Regions from separate parts of the Bacillus sp. AFS053548 genome, predicted to be linked through region 3. Evidence: riboswitches for the same ligand, from Rfam matches in the RefSeq annotation. Region 3 holds a riboswitch; each other region holds the start of a gene.
The links. Region 3 has a riboswitch for S-adenosylmethionine ahead of CN946_RS07525 (2,3-diketo-5-methylthiopentyl-1-phosphate enolase). Riboswitches for the same ligand answer to the same signal wherever they lie in the genome.
Positions count from the first base shown of each region.

Region 1: linked by a shared signal. The riboswitch ahead of CN946_RS05900 (LLM class flavin-dependent oxidoreductase) and the one ahead of CN946_RS07525 (2,3-diketo-5-methylthiopentyl-1-phosphate enolase) in region 3 are both predicted to bind S-adenosylmethionine.
Region 2: linked by a shared signal. The riboswitch ahead of CN946_RS01245 (bifunctional homocysteine S-methyltransferase/methylenetetrahydrofolate reductase) and the one ahead of CN946_RS07525 (2,3-diketo-5-methylthiopentyl-1-phosphate enolase) in region 3 are both predicted to bind S-adenosylmethionine.
Region 4: linked by a shared signal. The riboswitch ahead of CN946_RS10520 (methionine ABC transporter ATP-binding protein) and the one ahead of CN946_RS07525 (2,3-diketo-5-methylthiopentyl-1-phosphate enolase) in region 3 are both predicted to bind S-adenosylmethionine.

Region 1 is NZ_NUHI01000009.1:33,839-41,756, forward strand. Features, by position in the region: gene CN946_RS05880 (coiled-coil domain-containing protein) at 111-818, opposite strand; gene CN946_RS05885 (aldo/keto reductase) at 1,128-2,117, opposite strand; gene CN946_RS05890 (histidine phosphatase family protein) at 2,185-2,769, opposite strand; gene CN946_RS05895 (ATP-grasp domain-containing protein) at 3,016-3,969, opposite strand; gene CN946_RS05900 (LLM class flavin-dependent oxidoreductase) at 3,985-5,034, opposite strand; SAM riboswitch class I at 5,167-5,273, opposite strand; gene CN946_RS05905 (hypothetical protein) at 6,133-6,510, shown strand; partial or broken gene CN946_RS05910 (SDR family NAD(P)-dependent oxidoreductase) at 7,095-7,448, opposite strand; gene CN946_RS05915 (ABC transporter permease) at 7,629-7,918, opposite strand, start outside.
Region 2 is NZ_NUHI01000003.1:89,534-97,451, reverse strand. Features, by position in the region: gene metH (methionine synthase) at 1-1,816, opposite strand, end outside; gene CN946_RS01245 (bifunctional homocysteine S-methyltransferase/methylenetetrahydrofolate reductase) at 1,813-3,639, opposite strand; SAM riboswitch class I at 3,721-3,824, opposite strand; gene CN946_RS01240 (terpene cyclase/mutase family protein) at 3,937-5,802, opposite strand; gene CN946_RS01235 (hypothetical protein) at 5,817-6,125, opposite strand; gene CN946_RS01230 (hypothetical protein) at 6,370-6,813, shown strand; gene CN946_RS01225 (DUF3892 domain-containing protein) at 7,012-7,260, opposite strand; gene CN946_RS01220 (LysR substrate-binding domain-containing protein) at 7,637-7,918, opposite strand, start outside.
Region 3 is NZ_NUHI01000014.1:43,166-51,083, reverse strand. Features, by position in the region: gene CN946_RS07535 (carbon-nitrogen family hydrolase) at 1-248, opposite strand, end outside; gene CN946_RS07530 (aminotransferase class I/II-fold pyridoxal phosphate-dependent enzyme) at 395-1,579, shown strand; SAM riboswitch class I at 1,637-1,740, shown strand; gene CN946_RS07525 (2,3-diketo-5-methylthiopentyl-1-phosphate enolase) at 1,805-3,025, shown strand; gene CN946_RS07520 (2-hydroxy-3-keto-5-methylthiopentenyl-1-phosphate phosphatase) at 3,032-3,685, shown strand; gene CN946_RS07515 (methylthioribulose 1-phosphate dehydratase) at 3,682-4,308, shown strand; gene CN946_RS07510 (cupin domain-containing protein) at 4,325-4,837, shown strand; gene CN946_RS07505 (DUF421 domain-containing protein) at 4,886-5,584, opposite strand; gene yjeM (glutamate/gamma-aminobutyrate family transporter YjeM) at 5,785-7,284, shown strand; gene CN946_RS23360 (hypothetical protein) at 7,365-7,505, shown strand; gene CN946_RS07495 (membrane lipoprotein lipid attachment site-containing protein) at 7,653-7,918, opposite strand, start outside.
Region 4 is NZ_NUHI01000020.1:52,948-60,865, reverse strand. Features, by position in the region: gene CN946_RS10550 (acyl-CoA dehydrogenase family protein) at 1-140, shown strand, start outside; gene CN946_RS10545 (arsenate reductase family protein) at 725-1,081, shown strand; gene gcvH (glycine cleavage system protein GcvH) at 1,127-1,510, shown strand; gene CN946_RS10535 (ribonuclease M5) at 1,727-2,077, shown strand; gene CN946_RS10530 (thioredoxin family protein) at 2,093-2,416, shown strand; gene CN946_RS10525 (hypothetical protein) at 2,619-2,981, shown strand; SAM riboswitch class I at 3,059-3,171, shown strand; gene CN946_RS10520 (methionine ABC transporter ATP-binding protein) at 3,311-4,324, shown strand; gene CN946_RS10515 (methionine ABC transporter permease) at 4,326-4,994, shown strand; gene metQ (methionine ABC transporter substrate-binding lipoprotein MetQ) at 5,015-5,836, shown strand; gene CN946_RS10505 (2-hydroxyacid dehydrogenase family protein) at 6,282-7,253, opposite strand.

The sequences.
Region 1 (7,918 bases), on a different contig from region 3:
GATACATCCTTATGGAAGTATCGACCAGAAAGTACTTATTAAAGTATTCATTTTTAAAAGTTTTAATATAATTTGTACAAGATTAGCATAAAAAGAATTTAATAGGTCCTTTATTTTCTAAATAAAGAGAAAAGCCATCCCCATTTTTCTCTAGGCTTTTGTATCACAACTTCTAAACGTTTATTAAAATTATCTTGTGATCGCCATTCTTTTCTTTGTTCTTCTCGTATGTTTTGTATTTCTTCTTGTAAAAAACCAATTGTTTGTTTTTCTTGTTCCCGTAATGTCTCGTATTGGATTTTTTGTTGTTCGGCTAATTTTTCAATTTTGGTATAAGTTTTATTGGATGAATTTCCAATATTTGCACTTATATCATGATGATCTTGCTGAAGCCTGGAAACCGCCGTTTTAAGTTCTGTCATATCATTTTTCAGTTGAACATTCATTTCACGTGCAGCTGCGAGTTCACTGACTAAAAACCTTAAAAACTCTTTTAATTGATTTGGGTCATGTGGTAAATTTTCATATGTATCGGATATCGTAATTTGTGTTTCATCGTAATCTTCTAATCTTTCTTTTTGTTGAAATACGAGGTCTTTTGCAGCATCTTCCAGGGGCTTTTCTGAATCGCGTAACGCTATAAGCACTCTAATATCAGATTGAACAAATATACGCCGATCGCCATCTTTCAAGAACTCATATCCATTGCGCTCTAAGATTTGACCATACTTTCGAACAGTAGGTGTTGCAATACCCAGTTCTTCTGCTACTTCCTTGGAAGAAAAAGCTCGTTCATTCGGTTGTATATCACTTCGCATAACGAACCTCCTTTTTAACAAATATGAAGGATTTTTCGGCATATTGCAACATATATCACTGTGATACAAAAAAACTAGTGAGTATTTCCTACTTTAATAGTTTTTAGAGTAGCGCTCTTACAAAAGCATTTTCTTGGAAACGGCAAAAGTTAAGGTTTGAACATTTGATCTAAGAAGTGTTCTACAAATAAATCTTATAAAAGGAAAAAAATGCCCCCTAACTTAATTGCCCTAGTGAAATAAACAAAAAAAAGCCCCTTTTCACACTTAAGGAAAATAGGGGATAAACTCATAATATTAAAATTAACATTAATTAGAGCCTAAAGCACCAACCACTGGATGAGGAACATAAGGCTCTTCCAAATACGCAACTTCATTAGCCGTTAATTTAACCGACAAAGCCCCAACTGAATCTTCAAGATGTGAAATTTTAGTAGCACCAATAATAGGCGCAGTAACTGGTTCTTTCTGCAGTAACCAAGCAAGAGCTATGTTTGATTTTGTTACTCCATGTTTTTCGGCAATCTCTGCAACACGCTCCACAACAAGACGATCCGTATTTTCAGTTGCACCATATTTAGATTTTTGAATTTCATCAGTTTCAGATCTTAGCGTTGTATTTGACCAATCACGCGTCAATCTTCCTGATGCAAGTGGGCTATATGGAATGACGCCGATTCTTTCTTCTTTACATAAAGGGAGCATTTCTCTTTCCTCTTCACGGTATATCAGGTTTAGATGATTTTGCATTGATACAAATCTAGTCCACCCATTTTTCTCTGCAACATGTAAAGCCTTTAAAAATTGCCATGAATACATTGCTGAAGCACCAATATATCTTACCTTACCAGCCTTCACTAAATCATGAAGTGCCTCCATTGTTTCTTCGATTGGTGTGTTATAATCCCAACGATGGATTTGGTATAAATCCACATAATCTGTTCCGAGGCGTTTAAGACTTTTATCAATTTCACTCATAATATGCTTTCGGGAAAGTCCCGAACCGTTAGGACCTTTGTGCATAGGAAAATAAACCTTCGTAGCAAGTACTATTTCATCTCGATTGGCATAATCTTTTAATGCTCTACCAACAAATTCCTCACTAGTTCCATCTGAATAGACATTCGCCGTATCAAAAAAGTTGATACCTAAGTCTAATGCTTTTTTAATAATGGTACGGCTACTTTCCTCATCGATGACCCATGGATGGATCCAACGCTTTGCATCTCCAAATCCCAAACACCCAAGGCAAAGACTAGATATTTCTAACCCTGTATTACCAAGCTTAGTATATTCCATTTTAATTTCCTCTCTTTCAAAAATATGTATTCTATTAATCTAAAAGTAAAAAGCTTTTTAAAGCTAACTATACCTGGACTACATCACTGAAATTATGATTGATAATCTCTACTAATTTAAATTCCCTGTTCTCATATTCAAACTTCAAAATGCAACAATTTCCAATTCGGTCTTGTTGTGTAATAGAACTTCTATGCTCCCAAACCCTCATGAAATTCCGTAAAGCCGCTCCATGGGATACAGCTAAAACCACTTCATTATCTTCTTCCATTATTTTTTGACAAGTAATTGCTATTCTTTCTTGCAACTCTGTTTGGTCTTCTCCACCAAACGTAACAAAGAAATCACCATAAGGCAGCGGTGGATTTAAATCTTCACTTTCACCTTCAAACGTTCCAAAGTTCCATTCCTTTAATCCTTTTAATCTTGTATAAGGTAAATTCGTTACAATTTCTAACGTATCACTTGCTCTTTCGGAAGTTGAACAATAGGCCTGGTCGAAAATAATATTGTTTTCTTTAAAATACTTTGCAGCAGTTTCAGCTTGTCTAATTCCTAATTCCGTAAGTGGTGAATCACACCATCCTTGAATCTTCCTTCTTTTATTAAATAATGTTTGTCCATGTCGCATTAAATAAAAAGTCTTTTTCATTTGTATCCTCCTTTTGAATTTTAAAAATCAAGTGGTACGAATTCATTTGACCTTTTTTAGCCTCAAAATTTAAAACTTACAATCTAATATTATCAATATATTATTTTTGATTGTTAGCATATTCCTCTTAAATAATTGCCTAATACTCTAAGTTCCAGAAAAAGTTTAACAAACTGACCACAAAAAAGCCCAAACCTTTGTTATGTTTAGGTTTGAGCTTTTTAAGGTTATTCTAAATAGTTCTACTTAAGCCGTTGCTGTAGAGTATTTTTCTTCCAATGTCTTCTTTAAAAATAATGCTACTTCAAGCATTCCGTATTTTCCAGCTATTACTTCCGCATCTGAGTTATAGTTGGTATTTGTATTAATATCATAAGTATAAATAACACCTTCAGCATTTCTAATAAATTCGATTCCAGCAACTTGAATACTATTTTTAACTAGAACTTCTTTATATTTCTCTAAAATTTCGTCGTCAAAACCTTCAACAATTTGGAATTTAGGCTTCTCTTCTACTTCTTCACCTACTGGGCAGAATAAATCACCAATTTGGCACGCATCAGCTGGGCATAGTTCAAACCCTTCCGAAGTATCTACTTTAACAGCATAAACAAAGTTTCCGCCAACAAACTCGCAACGAGTGATGTAGCTTTCAGGTGATTTGATGTATTGTTGAATAAGTGTAATACCATCGACTGGTTCTTCAAATGTCGGTCCATCGACATAAGCTTTTAAAGCATCAACACTATGGAATAACTGGACACCTAACCCTTTACCGGCACGATTATGCTTCGTAATAAATGACTGTCCAGCAAAGCTATTAGCTGCTTTAATAATGTTTTGTTTTCCAACTGCTGCGATTGTTTTAGGAGTCTTCACACCATACTTTTCTAGCTCTAAGTATTGTAAAACCTTACTAACTTCTAGCTTTAGGGCATTGGTACCATTCAAAACCGTACGGCCATGTGCTTCAAGCCAAGCTAATACTTGCCCAGTAAATTCAGCTGCAAAACGATGATCACGTGTATGAGAAGAAGCACTCATTCGACTATAAAAAATCCCTTCTGGTGGTACTGTTGATAAATCTACTGTACCTTCGTCTAAATGCCATTCTTCAAATGGAACACCAAGCTCCTCTAATCTTTTTGTTAAATGGATTGTCCATTCACTATTTTCATGTATTACATATACTTTGCTCATTTTTATGTCCCCATTCTAGTTTTTTATTAAACTACGTTTTTGTTCTACTAATGGCATAACTTGCTTTGAAAATCGTTTCATTTCCTCTAGTTGAGGTGAAAATTGCAATAATAATAAGTCTAAGCCAGCTTCTTCATATTGAAATATTCGATCTGCAATTTGCTCTGGTGTCCCTACTAGATTTGGTCTAAGACCACGATTTGAAACTGAGTAATCTTGTAATTGAATTTGCTGCTCTAATTGTGATTTTGTCGTGAAGTCTTTAAAGCCAGCATAACCGCTAGAATCTTTCACTGTCGTAATTTTTTCTAACTCAGCCAAAGCCTCTTCTTCTGTATCTCTACAAATAACATAAGCGGCCATACCGAAAGAACTTAAAGGTGCATTGCCAGTTTGTTCACGGCGTACCTTCATATCTGTTACTTTCTGATTAATTTCTTCAACTGTTCCACCGTGCATCACATATGCGTCACACTTTTCTACAATGGTTTGCTTACCTTTATCACTTTCACCACCTGCATAAAGAATAGGGTTTGGTCTTTGTACAGGTTTTGGAGCAAGCCTTGTATCCTTTAAGTCGTAAAATTTTCCAGAATAATTGAACGTTTCTTCTGTCCATAAGCCTTTTAGGACATCAATAAACTCCTCTGTACGAGCATAACGCTCATCATGTTCTGTAAAAATACCGCCATATTGACGAGCTTCTTCTGCCCACCATGCAGAAACGACGTTTAGGGTAAAACGACCGTTACTGATTCGATCTATATTTGCGGCCATTTTTGCTGTTACTGCAGGATTATGAAAACCTGGACGAATCGCGGTCATAATTTCGATTTTTTCCGTCACTGCAGCAAGTGCCGCTGCTGTTGACCAAGCTTCAAGTGAATCATGCTCTGGACCTTTAATATCGTTTAAATATAATTCAGCAATTAAAGTAGTCGAGTATCCCCATTTTTCAGCTGATTGAATGACCTCTTTAGCATATTCAAATGTTGGTGGCATTCTTTCGTCATCCACATTCCGTAACCAGCCTCCAAAAATCGGTAACCAAAAACCATATTTCATTTCTATTCTCCCCTTTATTTTTCAAATCGTCTAGTTTTCATATTGGTTAAGTTGGGTTTTCATTTAAACTTAAATAAGAAAATAAAAAGAGCCTCTTTCATTCAGAAAGAGGCATCGGAAACAATTGTTTTCGACTTATCTATCAGAATGATTTCATTCTGCAGGAAGTGGCACCGTTCCTTAATAAGGAGGTTGCCGGACGTCATAGGGCCTGATCCCTCGGTCACTCTCGATAAGTTTGTGTTATGTAATTTCATTAACTGAATCATAAATCCTAGTAAACAGATTGTCAATAATGGAAATTAAACATTTTTGTTAAGATAGCGCTTTTCATCGTTATATTTATTAGAAAAAATGAAATTTTATAATTATTTAATTAACATTAAACCAAAGTTAACATAGTACCAGTTCCCTTTAGTTTCACTTCTGATTTTACTCGAAATTCTTGAGCTCATAAATTTTGATGCATCTTTCTCATACTTTTTCAATTCTCTATTTTGATGTAATGATTTTTTGGACTCCTCAATAAATCCTTTTACCTTTATATGAACGTCTACATTTCTTTTTATCTGCAAGTTTACTTTAAAGATGGTGCGGCACTACTACAAATCATGAAAACAAAAGGTTGGTTAGTTCCAGCACCACTTCACTTTGAAACAAAACAACAACAACATTAAAAAAATTGTCCACCTATAAAATTAGGTGGACTTTTTTTAGTTTATTGGTGCAATCTTATTGCAATTCTTTCTCCATCTCTAAAAAATTCTCCGTTAGGTCTTTACTCTAAAACCTCTTGGACTTTTTGTAATCTGTTTTACTTATTTACGTACTAAAGTAGTAAAAAAGTGTAATATAGTTATCATATTTTTATCGCCTTTAAGATTCGAGATATTGTCACACTTTTTTTATTTTTTAACATATTATTTTGTTAAAATTTAATTAAATTTTAGTAATCGAAAAAGGAGAAAGTATGTGAAAAAATATTTTTACTCATTTTTGGTACTGCTATTAGCTTTTAGTTTTGTAAAACCGGTATTTGCAAATGAGGAAAGTCTTAATAATTGTGATATCTTTAAAAATTACAATGAGGAAGAATATTTGTTAGTAGTAGATGATTCTATGACTAATAGCGAGCAGAAAGCTATAATCGATGAATTTTTAGCAAATCCTGAATTAGAATCTTTAATTTTTTTAAATGCTTCTGAACTATTAGAAGATCATGTTCCCTATGATGATATTAAACCAAAAGCTAGACTTGGAGTTAATATGTATAAAGTTAACAACATTCGTAATGGTAGTGATGTTACAGGATCCAGTGCTATTGCCACTGCAATCGGTGAGCCAGGCGTAACGATTGGAATCTCACAAACTAAAAGTGTAGCAACTACAATCAGTTCTAGCTATGGTGCTAGTAATTCAGCATTAACAGCCTCTTTAGGTTGGGATGTTACCAAAAGTGAATCCGTTTCAATTTAAAGTTCAGTAACAGTCCCTAATACAGTAAATTGTAAAAAGGTTGCTAAATTGGCTTTAAAAGCATACCCAGTATTTAAGACTAAAAAATATGATGTTCTAAAGATACCTTGGTACTCAATTTATTGGAGTTTAGAAGGGACAGGTACGGCTAAAAAATCTTATGGAGTGGAATATAAAAAAACGTATACTTATAAATAATTATTGAGTTTATTAAAAATGAAAAAAACTACTTATTTTTATTTTTAATGTTGATTATACTTATTGGAAGTTTAAAGATTCCTAGTATATTAGAATCAACCTACCCATTTGGTAAAGATGATATGGGACAAGCTTTTTATAATATAAAATATTTAGTACAAAATCTGTTTTATTTAGTTTTTATAATCTTTATTAATTTAATTTTATTGACACTTTTTTTAAAAAATAAAGAGTAAATGCCCTTTCTCCGGTAAGTAATTTAATCGTGTTATGTTTTATTTTGTTTATCTGCGGAAGAAGAATGCAATATATTGAAAAGAAGTGCATTTTCCGAATATCGAATAATGTACTACTTTTTCAATATGTGTCATTTCTGAGATAGATCGTTACCAATCAATGCTTTCTCCATCTCTAAAAAATCCTCCATTTGGTCCATCATTTCCAATTGTCGCTAACCAAATAATAGACTTAGCAGCTTGCTCAGGAGTTCTTGGTGCAGATAGTCCACCCATATCAGTACTTACCCATCCCGAATCGACGGCATTTATATTGATATCTCCTTTGATTTCTGCAGCTAACAATCTTGTCAATCCATTTAGGGCAAGCTTAGATAGCTTATAAGCTCCTACTTCTGGATATGCCATTTCACTCATCGCTCCATATTCTGAAGAAATATTAATAATTCTTCCATAACCTTGTTTCTCCATAATAGGAATAAAAGTACGAATCACATTGTAAAAATAAAAAATAACTGTATTTCAAAGGATTAAAAAGTCGATAATAAAAGACTTTTATAAAAAATTGTAATAAGTATTTTTTTAGAGAAACTAAGGTTTCTCTTTTTTAATTTCATAAATACAATGTAAACCCAGAAAAAGTACAGACTGAAAGAATTCCTCCTCACCCTGTACTTCGCCATTTTATTTCATACGTTTTTTATATACCTTCATTGAAATCACATAAAACAAAATCCCAATTCCAACTAGCCAGAACAACGCTGTTACAATCGCACCATAATCCGGCTGCCCAGCCAAAAGGGAACGGACACTTTCGGCAATTGGTGTCATTGGCTGATGTTCGGCAAAAGCTCGAAGCTTGCTACCCATATTATTCGTCGGAACAAAGGCAGAACTTACAAACATTAAGCCCATAAGTAGATAAGAGAACACGCTTGCACCTTCATACGATTTTGACATTAAACCACATGCTA
Region 2 (7,918 bases), on a different contig from region 3:
TTCTAAAATGCTCAACAAATTTATCTAATGTTTCTTGAGACGTATGGAATAATAAATTCTCAGCAAGCTCGCGTTCTTCTGCAGGAATTGAAGCAAATCGTTCTAATTTCTCAGTATTTACAATCGCATAATCAAGACCAGCTTTTGTAGAATGATATAAGAAAACTGCATTTAACACTTCACGACCAGCATTTGGTAATCCGAATGAAATATTACTTAAACCTAAAATCGTTAAACATTCCGGAAATTCATCTTTAATTAATTTAATGCCATCAATGGTCGCTTTTGCAGAACCGATATACTGCGTATCACCTGTTCCAACAGGGAAAACAAGCGGATCAAAGATGATGTCTGTCGCACGAATTTTGTATTTTTCAGTTAATAATTGATAACTTCTTTTTGCAATTTCTAATTTTCTTTCTGCCGATACAGCCATCCCATCTTCATCAATCGTACCAACTACAACTGCAGCACCATATTTATGAATGAAAGGTAAAATCTTTTCAAATCGTTCCTCCCCATCTTCAAGATTAATCGAATTAATGATCGCTTTACCTTGAATATAAGTTAGTGCTAATTCAATTACTTTTTCATCAGTTGAATCAATCATGATTGGTACTTTTACTTTATTAACTAATTGCTTAACGAAATTTTCTATATCTTCAACTTCATCTCGATCAGGATCTGCCATACATACGTCGATGACATGCGCACCTTTTTTCACTTGAGCTCTCGCAATTTCTGAAGCTTCTTCAAATTTCCCGTCAGCTATTAAATTTTTAAATTTACGAGATCCAATAACGTTAGTTCTTTCACCGACGAAAAGTGGTCTCATACTATCGTCATAGCGAAGTGATTCTAAACCACTAACCGCATGATCCTCTCTTTTTTTAGGTTGACGAGGAGTTATTCCATTTACCGCTTCTTTCATTGCCCTAATATGTTCAGGAGTTGTTCCACAACAACCACCTATAATGTTAATCCATCCTTGTTCAGCGAAATCACGTACTTTGTGTGCTAATGATTCTGGTGATTCATGATAATGTCCATCTTCATCTGGTAAACCAGCATTTGGATAACATGAAACAAATGTCTCAGATAGTTCTGACAATGAACGAACATGATCCCTCATAAACTCAGGTCCTGTTGCACAGTTCAATCCAATTGAAATAGGAGAAATATGTTCAATGGCTAAATAGAAAGCATCAATTGTTTGACCTGCTAATGTTGTCCCCATTGGTTCAATCGTTCCGGAAATCATAACGGGTAATTTTATATTTAATTCGTTAAATGCGTTACTAATCCCAATACAAGCAGCTTTAACATTTCTCATATCTTGACAAGTTTCAACTAATAAAACGTCTACACCACCTTTAATTAATCCAGTTGCTTGTCGATTATATGCAGTAATTAATTCATCAAAAGTCACACCACCTGTAACACTGATTGCTTTTGTTGTTGGCCCCATCGCACCTGCAACATATACATCTTTACCCGACGCTTCAACAGCTTGCTTTGCAATCCTTGCTGCAATTTCATTTAATTCAATATCTAAATGCTGTAAATTATAATCGGATAATACAATATTTGTTGCTCCAAAAGTGTTCGTTTCGATTATGTCAGACCCAGCAAATATATACTCCTCATGAATTTCTTGTATAACATCTGGTCTTGTAACAACTAAATATTCATTACAGCCCTCGTATTCTTCTCCACCAAAGTCATCTGCTGTTAAGTTTCTTTGCTGGATCATCGTTCCCATTGCTCCATCAAGAAGTAATATTTTTTCTTTTAATGCTACGTCTAAAGTTTTCATAGTTGAATCTCCTCTTTATTGCTGCTTTTAGTAAATTGAATTAAGTCCTGAGTTATTTCATACTTCAAAAATGGAGTGATAAAATAAATGCCGTTAAATTTATCCTTAATATAATCAATAAGCTCTTTTGCAATTTTTTTACCTTCATCAACTGCTCTCTCTGGTTCAACTGATGAAATTCTGTTTCTTACCTCTTCGGATAAAGTAATTCCTGGAACTTCATAATGAATAAAATCAGCATTCTTCTTACTAACAAGTGGCATAATTCCAATAAAAATTGGCTGTTTAATATGACGTGTTGCCTCATATAACTTATCAATCGTTTCAAAATCATAAATTGGCTGAGTTAAAAAATAATCTGCTCCCGCTTCAACCTTTTTCTCAAGCCTTTTAATTGCGGCATCAAATTTTCGAACATTCGGGTTAAAAGCAGCTGCAACAGAAAACCTCGTTCCATTTCCTAAACTTTTACCGGAATAAAGCCTACCATCGTTCATTTCCTTAATCATTCGAATTAGTTCAAGTGAGGCTACATCATATACTGAAGTTGCACCCGGAAAATCTCCTACCCTTGCTGGATCACCTGTTATAGCAAGAACTTCATTTAATCCTAATGTTGATAGCCCCATTAAATGAGATTGAAGTCCAATCATATTACGATCTCTACAAGTTAAATGCGTCAAAACTGGAACATCCAATCTTTGAAGCAGTGAGGCCATCGCCACGTTCGAAATTCTAGGTGAAGCTAGTGGATTATCTGCTAGCGTAATTGCATCAGCCCCTGCGCTATGTAATGCTTTCGCCCCTTCAAAAAACTTTCTAGTTTGTAATGTTTTTGGCGGATCTAGTTCTGCAATGATCGTCGTTCTCTTTTTTGCCTTTTCTGCTAAAGTTTCATTCTTTTGTTCTTCTTGCTTAGGGATTGTAATTTTAATTGTTCTGTTTTTCACTTCTTTTTTTGTAACAGGCTGTAAAATTTCAATCTTACTTCGTAAAGCAGCGATATGAGCTGGTGTAGTACCACAACATCCACCGATTAGTCTTACACCTTGTTCAATAAATGGTTTTGCCATATCTTCAAAATATTCTGGATTCGATTTGTATACGTATTTTCCCTCATTGTATAGCGGTAATCCTGAATTAGGAAATGCCGATAAGTAACCATTTGTTGGTAATGAAACGGTATTTAATGACTCCAACATATGAAGTGGTCCTAGATGACAATTGATTCCAACAACATCTGCACCCAAATCGATTAAATTAGGAAGAATTTTTTCAATATATTGGCCACTTTGCATGATGCCAATTTCTTGTAGTGTTACTTGCGCAATAATTGGTAAATCCGTTCTTCCTCTTAATAGATTTACAGCATCATATAATTCATTTTCATCATAAAATGTTTCAAGCATGATACCATCTACGCCTTCTTCTAGTAACGCTGAAGCTTGCTCAAGTAGCATCATCTCTCGTTCTAAAGGTGTCGTAAAAGTAGAACCTACATATTTCATTCCACCTATACCACCAATTACTAAAGCTCTTCCTTTTGAAGCCGCTCTAGCATTTCTAACAGCCATTTGATTAATTTGCTTAACCAGCTTTTCCAAACCATATTGTCTCAGTTTTCCAGCATTCGCACCGTACGAATTTGTTTGAATCACTTCTGCGCCAGCATCTATATATTGTTCATGTATATGAATGATTCGATCACGCTCAGTAATATTCAGTTCTTCAAAACAACTGTGAAGTCCGCCAGAATACAAAAGCGTTCCCATTGCACCATCACCTAAAACAATTCCATCTTTTAACTTTTCCAATAAGCCCATTCAATCACTTCCCGTTTATATAAAATAAAAAACGTCATTCTCTCAAAAAAAATGAGAGAATGACGTTTAAGTACAGATCACGCCTTATCTCTCATGTTTTAAACATGCTGGATTTAGCACTTTTTAGCTTTCGCTAAAGTTGCCGGGTTTCAAAGGGCCAGTCCCTCCACCACTCTCGATAAGGATTATTTAGTTATATTTAATATAAATCAGTTTACTATATTTATATGATAAAGAAAAGACATTTATGGAAAGATTTCCAAAAATAAATTTATTTTGTTTACATAATAGTATTATTTAACTATTTTTATAGTGTGCTAGTGCTAATAGCGGATAAATTTCATTATAGCTATGATAGTGAATATAAAACTGACCAGGTAATCCTAATCCAGTTGGATAAGTTAATGATTTATTTGTTAATTCACTTTGAGTAGTTAAAAATTTAATCGCTTTTCTAATTACTTCATCTTCTTTATTACGAATTAAAAGTAATGTATCAACTGCCCACGCTGTTTGACTAGGTGTACTATATTTTAATGGAATATATTTATTTTTTACAGGTGCAAGACCTGATTCACCCCAACCTCCATCTTCATTTTGAATACTAACTAACCATTTCTCCGCTTTTTTAATTGCCTCATGATTTTTAGGAATTCCCACGGCTCGAAGACCAGTAATCGCTGCCCAAGTCCCATAAATATAACAAATACCCCATCTACCATACCAACTACCATTTGTTTTTTGGTTTTTTAAAAGCCAATTAACCGCCTTTTTCACAATCGGATCATCGTTTGAAATCGTCGTATAGTGTCCAATAAATTCTAATATTCGTCCAGTTAAATCTGGAGTAGAAGGATCGATGATTGCATCTTTTGCATTTTCAATTGGTAAAAATGTTAACCACTTATTTGTTACATTTTTTTCGAATGCTCCCCATCCACCATCGTCATTTTGAAGTCCAAGTAAAAAATGAACTCCCTTCAACCAACTTTCATGAATTGTGGATTGATCCAAAGCACTTCTTGCAAGCGCCCTTAAAACTGCTCCTGTATCATCATTATCTGGGATAAAAGAATTAACATCAGAAAAACCCCAACCGCCAGGACTTAAGTTTTTAGCATGAACCTTCCAGTCACCATTCATATTTTGTTGTTTCTTTATCAGGTATTTTATTGATTTCGAAACAATCGGATCACTTACCTGGTGACCAGCTTCTTGAATTGCATATGACAATAATGCAGTATCCCAAACTTTTGATGGCGAATTTTGAATATGAAGTCCCGCTTCAGTATTGGCTGCATATGAAAGAAGTCCTTGTAGAGCATTTTGAATGACAGATGAAGCTGCTTCATAGCCTAAAGCCATTAAAGCATAAATCATATAAAATGTAGAACTAGCATAGCTAAAAAAAGTTCCATTTGTTTCAATACGATCCAGAATAAATCTTTCAGCCTTTTCATATCCTTTCTGGTGAAAATAGAGAGGATATGAAGCTAGCTTCTTACCTTCTTCAAGTAAAAATTGATAAAAACTTCCTCGCTCTTCGTAAAACCATTCTACCTCACTAGTTTCCAGAAGATGATCGATAGTTAGATCCTCATCCAATTTCACTTTAAATCGCTTATTTATACAAAGAATCATTGGAACTAAATGAACTCGAGCATAATTACTTAGATCAAATAAACTTAACGGCATTTTATCCGGTAGCAAAAAATAACTCATTGGAAAGTAAAATAATTTAGGATATTCAATCAAACCATGAGTAGCTAGAATCATTTTTAACATAAAATGCGTTTTTTTAATTCCACCGTTTTCACGTATAAATTTTTCAGCTTTCTTCATACTTGAATGTTCTTTTGAATACTTTTTTGAGATTAATAGAGCTATGTAAGCTTGTACTGTTGCATTTATGTTTCCATCTTTTTCATCTTCGTATAATTTCCAAGCTCCATTAGGATGTTGAAGATTGATGATACGATCGATAATCCCATCAATCACCTTTTGATTTTTGTATTCAAGATCATTCAATAATAAAATCATAAAACTATCCGTTATTATTGAACCTTCAAAACAAAATTCCCAAGAACCATCTTCATCTTGTTTTGCTCTTAGCCGTTTGATCCGCTCTTCAATATTTCGTAAAACAATATTTTCGAGGTCCATTTTACCACCTCAGTTCAATTTTTTTCTGCCTGATGGTATTTTTCCATTCTTGTTGAATGCTCAATTTCAATTTCAATTTCAATTTCTTCAAGATCATCAATTTCTTCTGATACCTCAATTTCTATTTTTTTACTAAAATAAACAATTGAAATAATAAATGCTAAAAGGCTAAAAGGTAAAACAATTATGTTAAATCCGAACCAAGTAAATGAATGTAAAATATGAAAATAGCTACCTAGTAACAAGCAATAAATAAGTAATAACAGATCGATAACAATTACACCGCAAAATGATTTTACTATTTTTAATAATAAAGGATTCAACTAGATCACACTCCATTACTAATCTATGATTTAAATGTGAAAAAATGAATTATTCTGTGTAATTTGTACCTGTTACTTGGAAAAAACAACATTTTATAGTGGGAATTTCAGGGGAAATAAATTATTTACTATAAACTTTTTTCTCTAAAGTATTTAAAAAATTGAAGAATCTATTAAATGTCTAATCAGAAACTATTAAAACTGAATATAGTGAGAGTATTGATAGAAAGGAGTGTTTTTTACTATGGCAGCAGAATTTGAAGATTTCAAAGCTTTAAAAGAAGAAATTCAAGAGGTGCTTGCAGCAGCTAATCAAGATGGTTCAATCAATTTTAATTTTTTCAACATTGAACTTAAAGATGTCCGTTTCCAGCTCGAGCAAAGAGCAGAAGGCGGAGGTCAGATCAATAGAAATGTTGGAATGAACGCAAATCAAGGTGGACAAAACGCTAGAAATAATAGTCAAACTGCGAATACCAATTCTCAATTTGCAGATGGTAATGGAAGAAGTGGCATTGCAGGACAAAATAATGATGAATTAGGAGGACAGCAAGGAGTAAAAGTTAGAGACAGTAGACTTAATAGAAGCAGAATTCGAACTAATTCCGAGCATAACGAAGGAGGAGCAATGGAAGCAGCGAGCGCTGAACAATTCCAATTACCAAGAATAAGAAATCTTGGCAGTTAATCTAAAGTACTTGTTGGTTAATCTTAAAGTCTAAGAATGGTCTATCAATTTTAAATAGCAAAAATTTGGACAAGTTATATTTCTTCTTATAGCTCGAAATAGTATGAATAAAACTATTTAAATTATTTTCTTGTTTTTCAAAATTGACAATGTAAAAAGCTCAGTAATTTGTACTGAGCTTTCTTTTTTATCCATATTTTAAAATTCTGGTAAATTACTCAAATTATTCTCTGCTATACCATCCGGTTCACTTCTGAGTATGTCACGACCATACTTATGAATTACATCTACATGTGCTAAATTTCCACTTTTTGCTTCCTGCAAAGCTTGAAGATAATCTAGTTCACGATTAAAACTTGTTCTGAAGCCAATTAAATCACCATCTTCATTTTTACGAACAGCAACAATATGCTCCTTGTCCTGATTTACTGAATCCTCTACCATCATTTGTTCGTCATCACTTTGATTTCTATACATTTCATATGCTTCTTCAAATCGATCTTGAGTCACTTTTGTATCCTCCTTTTATCATTAGTTTTGCCATTGATGGAGGATGTAAAACTAATTAGTCCTAGATGAAGGATAATATTATCTTTTATAAAAAAGAACTGATTTTACATTTAAATATTTACTGATTACTATCTTTTTATTAATTATACTTTTTTAAAATGTTCTATAAAATCTTCAAGAAACTCATTATACAAATTCGATAAACCTTTTGTTTCTAAATAGATTAGCCAAAAATCAAGTTCGAATAATCGCATCTGTTTATCCTTCAGTGGGATTATTTTCAAATCTCCATTTAATACCATTGGAAAATTCTTTAGTGCAAAGTCGTGAAGATATATAAAGCATCACTTTCTTTTACTAGCTTAAAAAGCATGCTAGTCCTATTTGAACTAATTATCACTTGCTCTGGGTTTATTTTCGTAAATTTTAAAATCTGGTTATAATCAGATGTTTCATAAGTTACTAATTTAGTATTTTTTAGATCACTTGGAGTTACAAAGTCTAATGTATAAAAGGGTGAGTTTCTTCCAACTGCTATACATATATGTCCTTTGTAAATGTGCTTATAAGAAATATTTTTACCTTTTTTCAACTC
Region 3 (7,918 bases):
GGGAACGAACCAGCAATCAAAATTACGTTTTTTGATTTTGCGATTGACTGAAGTTCAGAAATAACCGCTTCTTGTTCATCTGTGTGCAAACCAATTTCTTCCAGACAATAGCCTGTTGTCCATAATTCCGGTAATACGATTATACGGACATTTTCTTTAACAGCTTCGTTTATTTGAGTTTTCATTTTCTCTAAATTAGACTTTGATTCACCTAAAATAACGTCAGATTGAATACACGCAATTTTAATCACAATTTATTCACCCTATTCTAAATTTTATAGACATTTTTAAATCGAGCATATATGATGGTGAAAGTTATTGCAACAGTCGTTCATGAAAATCATTCGATTAAGAAACGATCTATTCAAATTAATTTTATTATATTTTTGGAGTGATTAACTTGAATCATAGTAAACTATTAAACAATTTACCAAAACAATTTTTTGCTTCACTAGTCCAAAAAGTGAATCAGTCAATAAGTAATGGTCATGATGTAATTAATCTTGGTCAAGGAAATCCTGATCAACCTACACCCGACCATATTATAAAAGCATTACAAAAGTCTGTTGAAAACCCTTTAACTCATCGTTATTCTCCGTTTAGAGGAATGAGCTCTCTTAAAAATGCTGTTGTAGAATTTTATAAACGAGAGTATGATGTTGATTTAGACCCAGAGGAAGAAGTAGCTATCTTATTCGGTGGAAAAGCTGGATTAGTTGAGCTACCACTTTGTTTATGTGACGCAGGGGATACAATTTTAGTTCCTGACCCAGGCTATCCAGACTATTTATCGGGTATATCTCTTTCAAAAACAGTCCCATATATGCTTCCATTACTTGAAGAAAATCAATTTTTACCAGATTATAAATCAATTCCTCAGGATGTTTTAGGTGCTAGTAAAATATTATTTATCAATTATCCAAATAATCCCACAGGTGCTATAGCAACTGAAGAATTTTTTAAAGAAACAGTTGAGCTTGCAAAAAATAATCAGATTACAGTTTGTCATGATTTTGCTTACGGCGCATTTGGTTTTGACGGCAAAAAACCTTTAAGTTATCTTCAAACGCCTGGGGCAAAGGAGTGCGGGATTGAAATTTATACCCTTTCTAAAACGTATAATATGGCTGGTTGGAGAATTGGTTTTGCAGTTGGAAATAAAGAGGTTATTTCTGCAATTAATCTATTACAGGATCATCTTTACGTTAGCATCTTCCCTGCTGTTCAAGAAGCTGCCGCTGTTGCGCTTACTGAATCTCAAGAAAGTGTCAAACAACTATTGGCACTTTATGAAGAACGTAGAAATGTATTTATTAGCGGCTGTCACGAAATTGGATGGGAAGTAACTGCACCAGCAGGCTCGTTTTTTGCATGGTTAAAAATTCCATCTGGTTTTACTTCACAGGAATTTGCTGATCTATTACTTGAAAAGGCTCATATCGCAGTCGCTCCAGGAAATGGATTTGGAGAATATGGTGAAGGTTATGTAAGAGTCGGGCTATTATCAGATGCTGATCGATTGAAGGAAGCAGTTGCTAGATTAAAAGAGATTGAAATATTTTCAAAATTTAATGTTTGACAATTGCGATTGTTCATGAAATAATGCGATTAGATTAAGAATTCAAAATTAAATATTACTTTATTCAGAGTAGGTGGAGGGACCGAGCCCGATGAAACCCGGCAACCGGCTAGTTAACTAGTACGGTGCTAATTCTCGCAGCATTTGCTGACAGATAAGGTGTAGGTAAACCTCTCCTTAGTGGAGAGGTTTTTTGTTTGATTAAAACTTTTTGGAGGTTTTGAGATGAGTGGAGTAATAGCAACTTACCAAGTTTATGATAAAAATCATCATTTAGAAAAAAAGGCAGAGTCAATCGCACTAGGTTTAACGGTTGGTTCTTGGACGTCTTTACCTCAAAATGATCAAATACAATTACAAAAGCATAAAGGCAAAGTTCTTTCAGTTCATGAATTAGATTGCGAAGAGAATATCGTTAACTTTTTAGGGTATAAACCGACAAAAGGGATTATTGAAATCTATTATCCTAGCTTAAATTTTTCAGCTGATCTTCCAGCTATTTTAACAACCGTTTTCGGTAAGCTATCCCTTGATGGTGAAATTAAACTAATTGATTTAAATTTTACTGACGACATTTTAAATCTTTTTCCGGGTCCAAAATTTGGTATTAAAGGCATTCGAGAGAAATTGGATGTATATGATCGACCTTTATTAATGAGCATTTTCAAATCAATTATCGGCAGAGATATTAGATACATTTCAGAGGAATTAAAAAAGCAAGCTTTAGGTGGCGTTGATTTAATTAAAGATGACGAGATTCTTTTTGACACGATTACATCTATTACGGATCGCGTCACTCACGGAAAAAATATTTTGAACCAAGTTTATGAGAAAACAGGACACAAAACATTATATGCGGTGAATTTAACTGGCCGTACATATGATTTAAAAGAAAAAGCATTACGTGCTGCAGAAGCTGGTGCTGATGTGTTTTTATTAAATGTGTTCTCGTATGGAATTGATGTCCTTCAAGATTTGGCAGAAGATCCATCAATTAATATTCCAATTATGGCTCATCCTGCTGTATCGGGGGCGTTTACATCATCACCAATTTATGGAATTGACGCAGGATTATTACTAGGGAAACTTTTACGAATTGCTGGTGCAGATTTTAGTCTATTCCCTTCACCATATGGATCAGTTGCATTACAAAAAGAGACAGCTTTAAAAATCGCTGAAAATTTAACAGTATCAAATGGATTAAAAGAGACTTTCCCAGTCCCTTCTGCTGGAATTCACCCAGGACTAGTGCCTCAATTAATTCAAGATTTTGGAATTGAGCAAGTCATCAACGCTGGCGGCGGTGTTCATGGTCATCCGGATGGACCAATCGGTGGAGGTAATGCATTTAGAGAAGCAATTTCAGCAACATTGTCTGGAGTTGAGCTAAAAGACTACGCACTTCCAAATACATCACTACAAAAAGCATTACAACTTTGGGGGTAAACAACAATGGCAATAAAGATTTTTTGTGATTTTGATGGAACAATTACTGAGGGAGACAATATCGTTAATTTAATTAAAGAATTTGCTCCACCTTCAGTAAGTGAATTAACAAGTGAAGTATTAAATGGCAATATATCAATTCGAGAAGGCGTAGAGAAAATGTTTGCTACGATTCCTTCAACGAAAAAACAAGAAATGACCGATTTTGTAATTGATCGTACTGTCATTCGATATGGTTTTAGCGATTTTATTCAATTTGTAAGCGCTCAACAATATGAGTTAAAAGTTGTAAGTGGCGGACTAGATTTTTTCGTTCATCCAATTTTAGCGAATTATCTTCCATCTTCAGATATCTTATGTAATCGTACTGACTTTACAGGTCAAACTGTAAAAATTCATTGGGATCACTCTTGTGATGAAAACTGTACGAATGATTGTGGAATGTGTAAACCATCTGTTAAAAGAAAGTTTAGTGAATCAAATGATTTTATCATTGTCATTGGCGATTCAATTACTGACTTACAAATTGCAAAAGAAGCCAATTTAATTTTTGCTCGAGATTTCTTAAAAGATAAATGTGAAGAACTATCTTTACATTTCATTCCTTTTGAAAATTTCTATGATATTCGAGCTTCATTAGAGAAGGAGGTGTTAGTATGAAGGACTTTTTCAAGCATTATGATGAAATACGCGAAGTAAAAAAAGTACTAGCTGATCGAGATTGGTTTTTAGGAACTAGCGGAAATTTATCAATTAAAGTAAATGAGGAGCCTTTAAACTTTTTAGTTACAACTAGTGGTAAAGATAAAACTAAACATACTTATGACGATTTTTTACTCGTTAATGAATTTGACCAATCTGTTTGGGATGAATCAAAAAAACCTTCAGCTGAAGCCATTTTACATCGTCTAATTTATCAACACACTAATGCAAAATGCGTTCTTCATGTACACACTTTAGCAAATAACTTTATAACAAAGGATTTTCCATATCAAGATGAGTTATCTTTTTCTGGTATCGAAATTATTAAAGCATTAGGACTATGGGAAGAAAATGCAGAAATTACAATTCCAATTATAAAAAATTATGCGCATATCCCTACTCTTGCAAATGAATTTCTTCCACATATTAAGAATGATCATGGTGCTGTATTAATTCATAATCATGGTATAACAGTATGGGCCGAATCAGCATTTGAGGCTAAGAAACATTTAGAAGCTTATGAGTTTCTATTCCAATATGCATTGCAAGGTATACAAAAAAATACATTTATAAAGAACTAACTTGGAGGAATGAAGAATGGCAACAATTTGGGTAGAAAAAAAAGATTATCATATTACAAGTGATGTTGAAGTAAAAGCATATTTAGAAGAACAAGGTGTAATTTACGAAAATTGGAATATCGAACAATTACATAGTTCGTTACAAGAAAAGTTTAGTTTATCAGATGATGAAAAAGCAGCGATTCTTGAAACTTTTAAAGCTGAAATCGACAGTATTTCATCAAGACGTGGCTATTTAGCGAGTGATATTATTACTCTTTCAGAAGCAACTCCAAATCTTGACGAATTACTTAAAAACTTCAACCGTGAGCATCATCATACAGATGACGAAGTTCGCTTCATTGTTAGCGGTCACGGTACGTTTATTATCGAAGGAAATGAAGGATTTTTCCATGTTAATTTGAATCCTGGAGATTTAATTTCTGTACCACCAAATGTACGCCATTACTTCACGTTAGCAGAAGATCTTAAAGTAGTTGCTGTTCGATTGTTTGTTACTACTGAAGGCTGGGTACCGATTTACGAATAATTAGATAAAAACTAAATTGACTCATATCCACTTTAGGATGTGAGTCAATTAATTTTCTTCTTCATTGAAATGATCTTCTCGGTAATCGATATATAAAGACCCATCGGTTTGTACTTCAACAAAAAAAACTTCTGAAACCGATTTTATGCCTACCCTTTCGAGTTGAGACATTAACCATTTTTTATCCAAGTTTAAATTTGATAACGCATCTTCATTTATTTCCCCATCAGATACCACCGCTGTTGAAGTTGGAAATAATAATGTTTTTTTCCATGTTTTATTTTTCTTCGTTTTAACATCTTTTGTTTTCATTATAGATAGACTTCCATCAATTTCAAATATAGCGTATTCTACATCTTTTAACGAATAAATATTTTCATTACGTAGCATTCCTTGAAATTGTTCTGTATCTAATCTAGCTTTTTTTAATGCATTTTCCATTATTTTTCCTTGTCTAATTAAGATTATTGGCTCTCCAAGTATAAACTTTCGTGCAGTCTTAGATTTCAAACTTAAATAACCCATTATAATTGTTAAAACTGCCCAGCCAACTAATCCAATTATGCCATCCCCAACATCTAATGTTTTATCTGCCGAAATTGATGCAGCTATATTCCCTATTGTAATAGCCGTTATAAATGTAAAAACATCTAATTGACTAATTTCCTTCTTCCCCATTAACCTCGTTAAAATAAATAATACAAAAAATGAGCATATAACCCTAAATAAAACTTCATTTAAGCTCATTTATTTCATCCTTTCTCTTTTACACAAACCATTTTAAATATTATTAATCAACTTAGCGTTTGAAAAATGGAATGAAACTATTCCATATTATTTCTAAAAAATAGTAATACTGGTGCGTTTGTTATGTCCTCATAATTTACCGATTATTGAAGAAAATATTACTATTCAATTATAATCGACTAATTACCTGAGGTGAGATCTTGAATAAAAAACTTTCACTTGTTGGCTTAATTTTAATGGTTTTTACAACTGTATATGGTTTTGGAAATATACCTACAGCCTTTTATTTAATGGGATATAGTGCAATTCCATGGTATTTACTCTCAGCTATTACGTTTTTTATTCCTTTTGCTTTTATGATGGCTGAGTTCGGAGCTGCATATAAGCATTCTGAAGGTGGAATTTATACATGGATGGCAGATTCAGTTGGACCTAAATTCGCTTTTATCGGTACCTTTATGTGGTTCTCTTCTTACGTAATTTATATGGTTAGTGTCTCTTCAAAGGTTTGGATTCCACTATCAACGTTTATTTTTGGTAGTGACAAAACGCAATCCCTATCATTATTTGGACTTTCTTCAACTCAATCGATTGGCTTATTAGCATTACTTTGGATGTTAATTGTGACATATTTCGCTTCAAAGGGTATTGAAAGTATTAGCAAAGTAACAACCATTGGTGGGGTTACTGTTTTCTCATTAAATATTGTGTTGCTAATCACCAGTATCCTTATTTTTATATTTAATGGAGGAAAATTTGCTCAACCAATCAAAATTTTTTCATCAGCTTTTGCTCACTCACCTAATCCAAATTATCTATCTACCCTCGCAATCTTATCATTTGTTGTATTTGCAATCTTTGCATATGGCGGTTTAGAAGCAATTGGTGGATTAGTTGATCAAACGGAAAACGCTGAACGAAATTTTCCGAAGGGGATTACAATTTCAGCAATTATTATTTCAGTAGGATATTCGTTAGGCATTTTTTTAGTAGGGATCTTTATTAACTGGTCAAATGATTTAAGTGCAAGCACCACAAATTTAGGGAACATAACATATGTTCTAATGTACAATTTAGGATTAGAACTTGGAAAAGCTTTTAATTTATCAACACAGACTGCCGATCTAATTGGTATTTGGTTTGCAAGAATTACTGGCTTATCAATGTTTCTTGCATATACTGGTGCTTTTTTCACATTAATTTATGCACCAATAAAAACCATCATTAAAGGCACACCAAAATACTTATGGCCGACAAAATTCTCAGACACAAATGAAAAAGGTATGCCTGTCAATGCAATGTGGGTACAATTCGCAATTGTTTCAATCATTATCGTCCTAACATCCTTTGGGGGTGAAGGAGCATCATCATTTTTTAATAAAATAACTTTAATGACGAATGTTTCAATGACATTACCTTATATATTTTTAGGTATTGCTTATCCAATGTTTAAAAGGAATGATCAAATCGATAAACCATTCCAAATTTTAAAATCAAATTCATCTGCTTTATTTGTAAGCATTCTCGTTATTTTAGTAGTTGGATTTGCAAACTTTTTTACGATCATTCAACCGGCTATTGAAGGTGATTACAACTCAACAATCTGGATGATTGCAGGTCCCATCTTCTTTTCAATATTAGCTTTACTAATTCTTAACCGTTCAAGAAAACATACCCAAAAAGAGAAGAAAATTGCCTAGCAATCTTCCCACTTTTTGTTAATAACAATTTCGAAAGTAAGTTGGAAATATAGCACATACTAAATTTGGAGGTGATATTCATGGGTCACAATCAAAATCCACATGTAAAAAAGAAGAACAAAAATAAAGGGCAACCTACACCAGCTGCAGTTAATTCAGAAGGCTATTTTGCTCCTAGCAAATCAAATACTGAAGCTCTTAATGAAGTTAAAAATTCATAAAGAAAACTCGCCGATTAGCGAGCCGTTAATAGAAGTCAGAGGGCGTAGTTGCACTGACCTCTACGTGGATTTTTCTTCTCCGTTTGCCAAATTATACTTTCTTAATGTGTAAAAAAATGACCGTCATTTGTTTGGCGGTCTCTTTAATTATTTACTCATCGAATCCGCAGTTTTTATTAAATCTCGAATAGTGTATTGTTTACCAGTTTCTTCTGAAAAAAGAAGTGAAATTGAATGATAAAGCCCGTCTTTCTTCCAACGAATTGTTTTTGTATTATCATCATCAGCAACAATCAAAACTTTTGTACCATCTTTTAATTTGGTTGTTTTTAATGGTTGTTGTTCATCTGGGAAGGAAGGTTTTTTATTATGATAAGTGATGACAAACATTGTGACCTCTACTTCTTCATTAG
Region 4 (7,918 bases), on a different contig from region 3:
TTGCTGTAGAGTCTGGTGATACTTTAAGAATGATGACTTCAGCACTTCGTAAGTTTACACGTCATACGCCAATTAATGTAATTGCGAAGAAGCGTGAAATTGCAGCTAATGTATTAGATGAGGAGCGTTATACTGTTTAATTTAAAAAAATGCCGATCTGTTGATTGGCATTTTTTTTATTGCTCGTAAAAAAGTGTATTAGCTTTTATTACTCATAAACAGAAAATAAGGCGAAGTTTTTCTAATCAATCCCAGTATACCATGTTGCCAAAAACGAGGGTTTGGGTCCATGGATTTAGAGAAATATTGGTATAATTGAATTGAGATTATGATAAAGAATATTTGCTAGACCAATATTGACCGGGCGGTTTTTGCTCGGTTTTTTTTTTATTAAAGTTTCATTAATAGTAGGATGAGGAAGATAATTTTTTTAAGTACTATTATAAAAGAAGAAAGGATATTTTTCCCATAAGTTGTGCCATACTAGTAAAGGTTGTGAAAGCTTAAATGACCATTATAAGGTTTATTAGGAAATTACTTTATAGCAATAATGTTTCTTAGTATTTTCCACTAGTGATATTAAAAAAACACGAACATTATACTAGTTTGATTGTTATAATATTGGTATAATGGTACTAACGACAAATTATTACAGAATTTTCGAACGAACTATTTAAACTCACTTATTCCCTGTGATAAAATAGATTTTGGGAGGAGTTGCTAAATGAGTATCATTTTTTATACATATCCAAAATGTGGAACTTGTCGAAAAGCTGCTTCATGGCTTAAAGAGCATAATATTCCTGTAGAAGCAGTTGATATTACATTAAATCCACCTTCAAAGGAATTACTTGCTGATATTTTTAAAGCAAGTGGAATTTCAATAAATAAATTATTTAATACAAGTGGCGTTAAATATCGTGAACTTGGGTTGAAGGATGTTATTCCAACAAAAACAGAGGACGAGCTTTTAGAACTATTAAGTTCAGATGGTAAGTTAATTAAAAGACCTCTACTTTTTAATGGAGATCAAGCGACAGTTGGTTTTAATGAAGAAGTATTTGAAAAAGTTTGGTTATAAAATAACTATATAATTTAAGGTAATTAATCAGAGGAGGATTTCACAATGTCAATTCCAAATGAACTACGTTATTCAGAAGAACATGAGTGGGTAAAAGTTGAAGGTAATAAATACTATATCGGTATTACTCATTTTGCTCAATCAGAGCTTGGAGATATCGTATTTGTTGAGCTACCAGAAGTAGGCGATGAACTTACTATTAATGAGCCATTCGGTAGTGTTGAATCTGTAAAAACAGTATCTGAACTATATGCTCCAATCAGTGGTAAAGTAATTGAAGTAAACTCTGATCTAGATGAAAATCCTGAATTCGTAAACGAATCTCCATACGAAAAAGCATGGATGGTAGTTGTTGAAGCTACAAACGCTTCTCAACTTGATGAGTTAATGACTGCTGGTCAATACGAAGAAATGATCAATCAAGATTAATTATCTAGCATTAAGCGTCCTTTTGGGCGCTTTTTTATTTTATGTGTATAATAAAAGTAATAAAGCTTAACTTATTTACATAAAACATAATTTAAAGGGACATTTTCATTTAGGGGAAAAAAAGGAAACAAGAAAGGCAAAATCGAATATACTATATACAAAAGATTTTTAGTCAAAAGTTTTTGAGTCCTATACATTAGGTGATGCCCAGTGAATATTGAAGATCAAAGAAAAGTTATCATTGTCGAAGGTACTACTGATAAGAGGAAAATACAGACGATCATAAAGGAGCCTGTAGATATTATCTGTACGAATGGTACAGTTGGTACTTCAAAGCTAGATGAGCTTGCTGAAATGTTAGATTTAAGAGAAATTTATGTATTAGTCGATGCGGATGAAGCTGGTGAAAAGCTTAGAAGATTGTTAAAAAGAGAATTTCCACAGGCAGAGCATCTGTACATTGATAGAAGTTATCGAGAAGTAGCAACAGCTCCGAGTCAACATTTAGCTAGTGTATTATTAGGAGCGGATATTTCGGTATTTACAGATTATTTACGTACAAATTAAAGAGGAATTAAGATTATGCAGCAATGGACAAAGAATGAAATAATGCAAAGAATTCAATCAAAAGAGACAACAGTAATTTATATCTATACCGCAATGTGTGGTACATGCCAAGTAGCATCTAAAATGCTGGAAATTGTAAATGAGATTCTGCCAAATTTACCGATAAGTAAGGTAAATATTAATGAAATCGTTGAGGAAGCTCAAAGCTGGAAGATTGAAAGTGTACCTTGTTTACTTATTTTTGAGAATGGGGAAATGAAACAAAAAATCTACGCTTTCCAATCTGTTCCGTATTTACATGAATTGTTAAAAAAATATAATTTATATATTAAACGATGAGTGCATACTGTATGTTGCACTCTTTTTATATGGTTTAAAAGATTTCCTGATTTTAGACATATTTCTCGGGAAATGAGTTGAATGCTGTAGAAATAAAATTAAAATATAGATTTTTATCAAGGTAAATGTCGAGCGAAATATAAAGAATACACCTCTTATCTATGAGAAAATAAGATTAAAGAATCCGGAAGAGGTGTTTATTATGGAAATCAAGGAGTGGATTGGACAAGCTAGAAACTTATTTATAAAAAAAGAATATTTACAAATCATTTTGCCAATAGAAGAAAGGATTGTAGAATTTAACTGTCTAAATGAAAAAGTTTTTATAAAGTTAAGTAAAAAGGCTCCTTTTATCGAGGTAATTGATCGTTCGATTCCGCAACTTAGAGTTAATTTTTCAAAAGATGGATGGGAATATCTATATTCAGGTTCGCAAAGGTTAGGACTTTTATTAAAACTGAACGATGCTTCTTTTGAAGGAAATTATCGATTATTACTACTAATGGAAACGATTTTTCAATATACGAGCGTTGAAAACGAAAAAAAACTTTTAGAAAATTGTTGACAACTAGTATCTAACTTTGTAGAATTGGACTTACGTTAAAGAAATTACGTTAAACAACTTAATAGATCGTAAGATTACTCTTATCGAGAGAGGTGGAGGGACTGTGCCCTGTGAAACCCAGCAACCGTCAATGATCGTCATTGAAATGGTGCTAATTCCTGCAAAGTATATATGCTTTGAGAGATGAGAGAAAGGAATACTTTTTGTATGTTAAACCTTTCTGCTCATGTGAGTTGAAAGGTTTTTTTGTTTTATGCGACTAAAAAAGTACCTACTTACAAAAAATTGAAAGATTAGTTGTTAGAATGTTTTGAAAGGAGATCAAGTGTATGATTCAAATAAATAATGTAAGTAAAACATACAAAGGTAAGAAGGGCACAGTTACGGCAGTACAAAATGTTTCGTTAACTATTGAAACAGGTGAAATTTTTGGCATGATCGGATATAGCGGCGCAGGGAAAAGTACGCTATTACGTATGCTAAATGGTCTTGAGTCCCCTACATCAGGTGAAGTGATTATTAATGGTCAGTCGATTTCTAAATGTTCATCTAGTCAATTAAGAAAAGCAAGACAGAAAATAGGTATGATTTTTCAGCATTTTAATTTATTGTGGTCGAGAACTGTATTAGAAAATATACTTTTCCCACTTGAAATTGCTAAAGTTTCAAAAAAGGAAAGCATTAATCGTGCGAAAGAATTAATCAAACTTGTAGGTCTTGAAGGAAGAGAAAATGCTTATCCTTCTGAACTTAGTGGCGGTCAAAAGCAACGTGTTGGAATTGCAAGAGCACTTGCTAATAACCCAGATGTTCTTTTATGTGATGAAGCGACATCTGCATTAGATCCAGAAACAACAGATTCAATATTAGCTTTATTGACAAATATTAATAAACAGCTTGGTATTACAATTATCCTGATTACTCATGAAATGCATGTTATTCAAAAGATTTGCCAACGAGTAGCTGTAATGGAAAACGGAAATGTAGTAGAAGAAGGTCATGTTGTTGACGTATTCACTCGTCCTAAACAAGCAATTACAAAGAAATTTGTGACGCAAATCAAAGGCAATGATGAAGAATTAGACAGTGAAGTAATATCTGAGGGAGATGGAAAGGATAATACTTACAAGCTAACCTTTAAAAATGGTCAAGCAGATCAGCCACATATTTCTGAAGTAGTTAAGCACTTTGATATTGAGATTAACATTTTGCAAGGAAAAATTGTTCAAACTGCTGAAGGCTCTTATGGGACAATGAAGATTCAACTTGTTGGAGACATAAATAACATCAAAGAGGCAATCACTTATTTAGAATCAAAACAAGTTGAAGTGGAGGTAGCATAAGATGACACAACTTTTTCCGAATGTTGATTGGGATGCAATGCTTTTAGCATCTCAAGAAACATTATTCATGACAGTAATAGCTGCGCTTGCAACGTTCATTTTTGGACTAATAATAGGTTTATTCTTATTTTTAACTAGTAAAGATCAGTTACTTGAAAATAAATTTTTAAATACAATCCTAGCAGCGTTTGTAAATATATTTCGTTCAATACCGTTTATCATTTTAATTATTTTATTAATTCCATTTACGATCATTATACTTGGCTCTATGCTTGGAGCAAAAGCAGCATTACCTGCATTAATTATTGGTGCTGCACCATTCTATGCAAGGATGGTCGAAATCGGATTAAGAGAAATTGATAAAGGTGTAATCGAAGCTGCAAGAGCAATGGGAGCTAGTACTTTTACAATCATCATAAAAGTATTAATTCCAGAAGCATTACCAGCAATAATTTCAGGTTTAACTGTTACTACGATCGCAATTGTTGGTTATACGGCAATGGCTGGTGTAGTAGGAGGCGGTGGACTTGGTAACCTAGCTTTTATGGAAGGATACCAACGTTCTAATAACCAAGTAACTCTTGTTGCGACAGTAATTATTTTATTAATCGTATTCATTCTTCAATTTATTGGTGATTTAGTAACAACGAAAATAGATAAAAGAGCTTAATCATAAGGGAGGAACTGACAGTGAAATTCAAAAAAATCGTAGGTTTATTAGGAGCAGGTGTTTTAGCATTATCTTTAGCAGCATGTAATAAAGGTGGAGAAGATAAAAATAAAGAATTAGTTGTGGGTGCATCAAATGTACCTCACGCAGTTATTTTAGAACAAGCTAAACCAATTCTTAAAAAAGAAGGAATTAACTTAAAGATTGTTAAATTCCAAGATTATGTATTACCAAATAAAGCATTAGCTTCAAAAGAATTAGATGCAAACTATTTCCAACACATTCCATATTTAGAGTCACAAATGAAAGAAAATGGTTATAAATTTGAAAACGCTGGTGGAATCCACATCGAGCCAATCGGAGTATACTCTAAAAAATATAAGAACCTAGAAGACCTACCAAATGGAGCTAAAATTATTATGAGTAGCTCAGTAGCTGACCATGGTCGTATGTTAAGTTTATTACAACATGAAGGTTTAATTAAACTTAAAGCTGGAGTAGATCCAACTACTGCTCAGATTAAAGATATTGCTGAGAATCCAAAACACTTAAAATTCCAAGCTGATGTAGACGCTGGAATGCTTCCAAAAGTTTATCAAAACAACGAAGGCGATGCAGTGTTAATTAACACAAACTATGCAATTGATGCTGGATTAAACCCTATGAAAGATGCTATTGCTTTAGAAGGAAAAGATTCTCCATACGTGAACATTATCGCAGTTCGTAAAGGTGATAAAGATAAAAAAGAAATTAAAGAGCTTGTAAAAGTATTACACTCTAAAGAAATTCAAGATTTCATCATTAAAAAATATAAAGGTGCTGTAGTACCTGTTAGTCAATAATTAAAAAAAGAAAGGGTATCCCAAGTGAAATTTATTATGGGAACCCTCTTTTTTTATTTGAAAAACTATTAATTGCAAATAAACTTTGAAAATCGCAAATAAAATTTGCAAAACTGCAATTAAATTTAGAGAATCGCAAATAAAATTAGCTAATTTGCAAATGAAACCTAAGGAATTGCAAATAAAATAGAAAATTACTAATACCATTTAAGGTATTATGACCTTAAAACTGTACGATTGTAGAGACTTCTTAATGGAAGATTAGCAAATACGTTGGGTTCTTTCTAAAGTTGGTATGCTAATTATTTATAAAAAAGATCGATTACAAACAACAAATGAACGAAAATACCTCTCAAACCAAAGTACTTGCAGATTTAATTTTAATAAAAAAAAGGGATGCACATAAGTGAGTGAATCTAACTTATGAAACAGCCCCTTATTATTTTTAATTCTTCACGAGAATTTGATTTACAGGTGAGATTGGTGGTCGTTCAGCCATAACCTCAATAATATTTTTAGCTGCTATTTCTGACATAGCATCACGAGTTTCATATGTTGCATTACCGATATGAGGTGTTAATACAACATTTGTAAGTGATATTAGTTCTTCTGTTATTTTTGGCTCAAATTCAAATACATCTAGAGCCGCTCCCGCAATAACACCATCCTTTAATGCGTCTACTAATTCCTGTTCGTTCGCTAAAGGACCTCTAGCTGCATTGATAAAAAACGCAGTATCCTTCATCATGGAAAACTCTTCTTTTCCAAATAAATGGTGTAACTCAGGTTTGTAAGGACAATGAAGGGTAATATAGTCAGAAGTCTGTAATAATTCCTTCAGTGATACGTAAGTGGCATTTAATTCTTGTTCAAGCTCTTTGCTTATTCTTCTTGGTTGATGATAAATAATATTCATATTAAACGCCTTAGCTCGCTTAGCTACTGCTTGTCCGATATTTCCAAAACCAAAAATACCTAAAGTTTTTCCTGATACTTCTGTTCCTCTAAAAAATAAAGGTGCCCATCCTTCAAAACCTTTTGTACGGCAAAGTTCGTCTCCTTCGACTATTCTTCTGGAAACAGCTAAGAGAATTCCGAAAGTTAACTCTGCAGTTGCGTCTGTAGAAACAAGTGGAGTGTTTGTAACATGAATGCCCTTACTAGTTGCATAATCAACATCGATATTATTAAATCCTGCTCCGTAATTAGCAATAATTTTTACATTTTTAGCAGCATCAATTACTCTTTTTGTGATTGGAGTGGATAGTAAACTTAAAATTGAATCTACCCCACCTACAAGTTCACACAATTCATCTTCTGTAATTAATTTCTCATTTTCGTAAACAATGACATGATGATCTTTTAATAATTCCTCAGCTTTTTCTGGGATTTTTCCCGCTACCAAGATATGTGCCAAATTAGAAACCTTCTTTCAAGAATTTAATAATTGAATATTAACGTTTTTATTATAAATGAAGTTTCAAGTTTTTGTTTAATTTAGTATTTGGCAGATTAAAGAATATATTTATTTTTAAGGTCTGTCAGCAAAATAAAAGCAGACAGAGGTATGCTTTTTTCACAGAGTGTTGAAATATAAAACAGTCTATAGGGAAAACAAAATTAAGTGGAACATTATTGATGTTTAAATTCATTTATTTATTAACGATTTTAAATATTAAAGTGTTTCAACAATTTTAATATGCCAACAAGCTATAGTAATTGTTTTTTCTGAAATTAATAAAGAGCAGCAAATATAAGATTATATAGTTATAAATGATTTTTTATAAGTTGAACTTCAATCTCAATTGACTTCCAAACTGATTAATAAACTGTTATGTTACACCAAGTAAAGGATTTTAATAAGGTTTTTATCGCAAACTTTTTTTGATGAATTAGTTGATTGGAATGGAGGGATGCTCGACTCCTATGGGATATGCGGGAAGGCTAAAGACCCCGCAGGCTCGCCGAGGAGGCTAAAGAATCTCGCCCCATGGAAAGCGAGCATCCTGTAATGGAAATCAACATCACTCTACCCCTTTTACGAAAATTTGAAAATTAATTGAAAGGACTCTTTTTCAACAG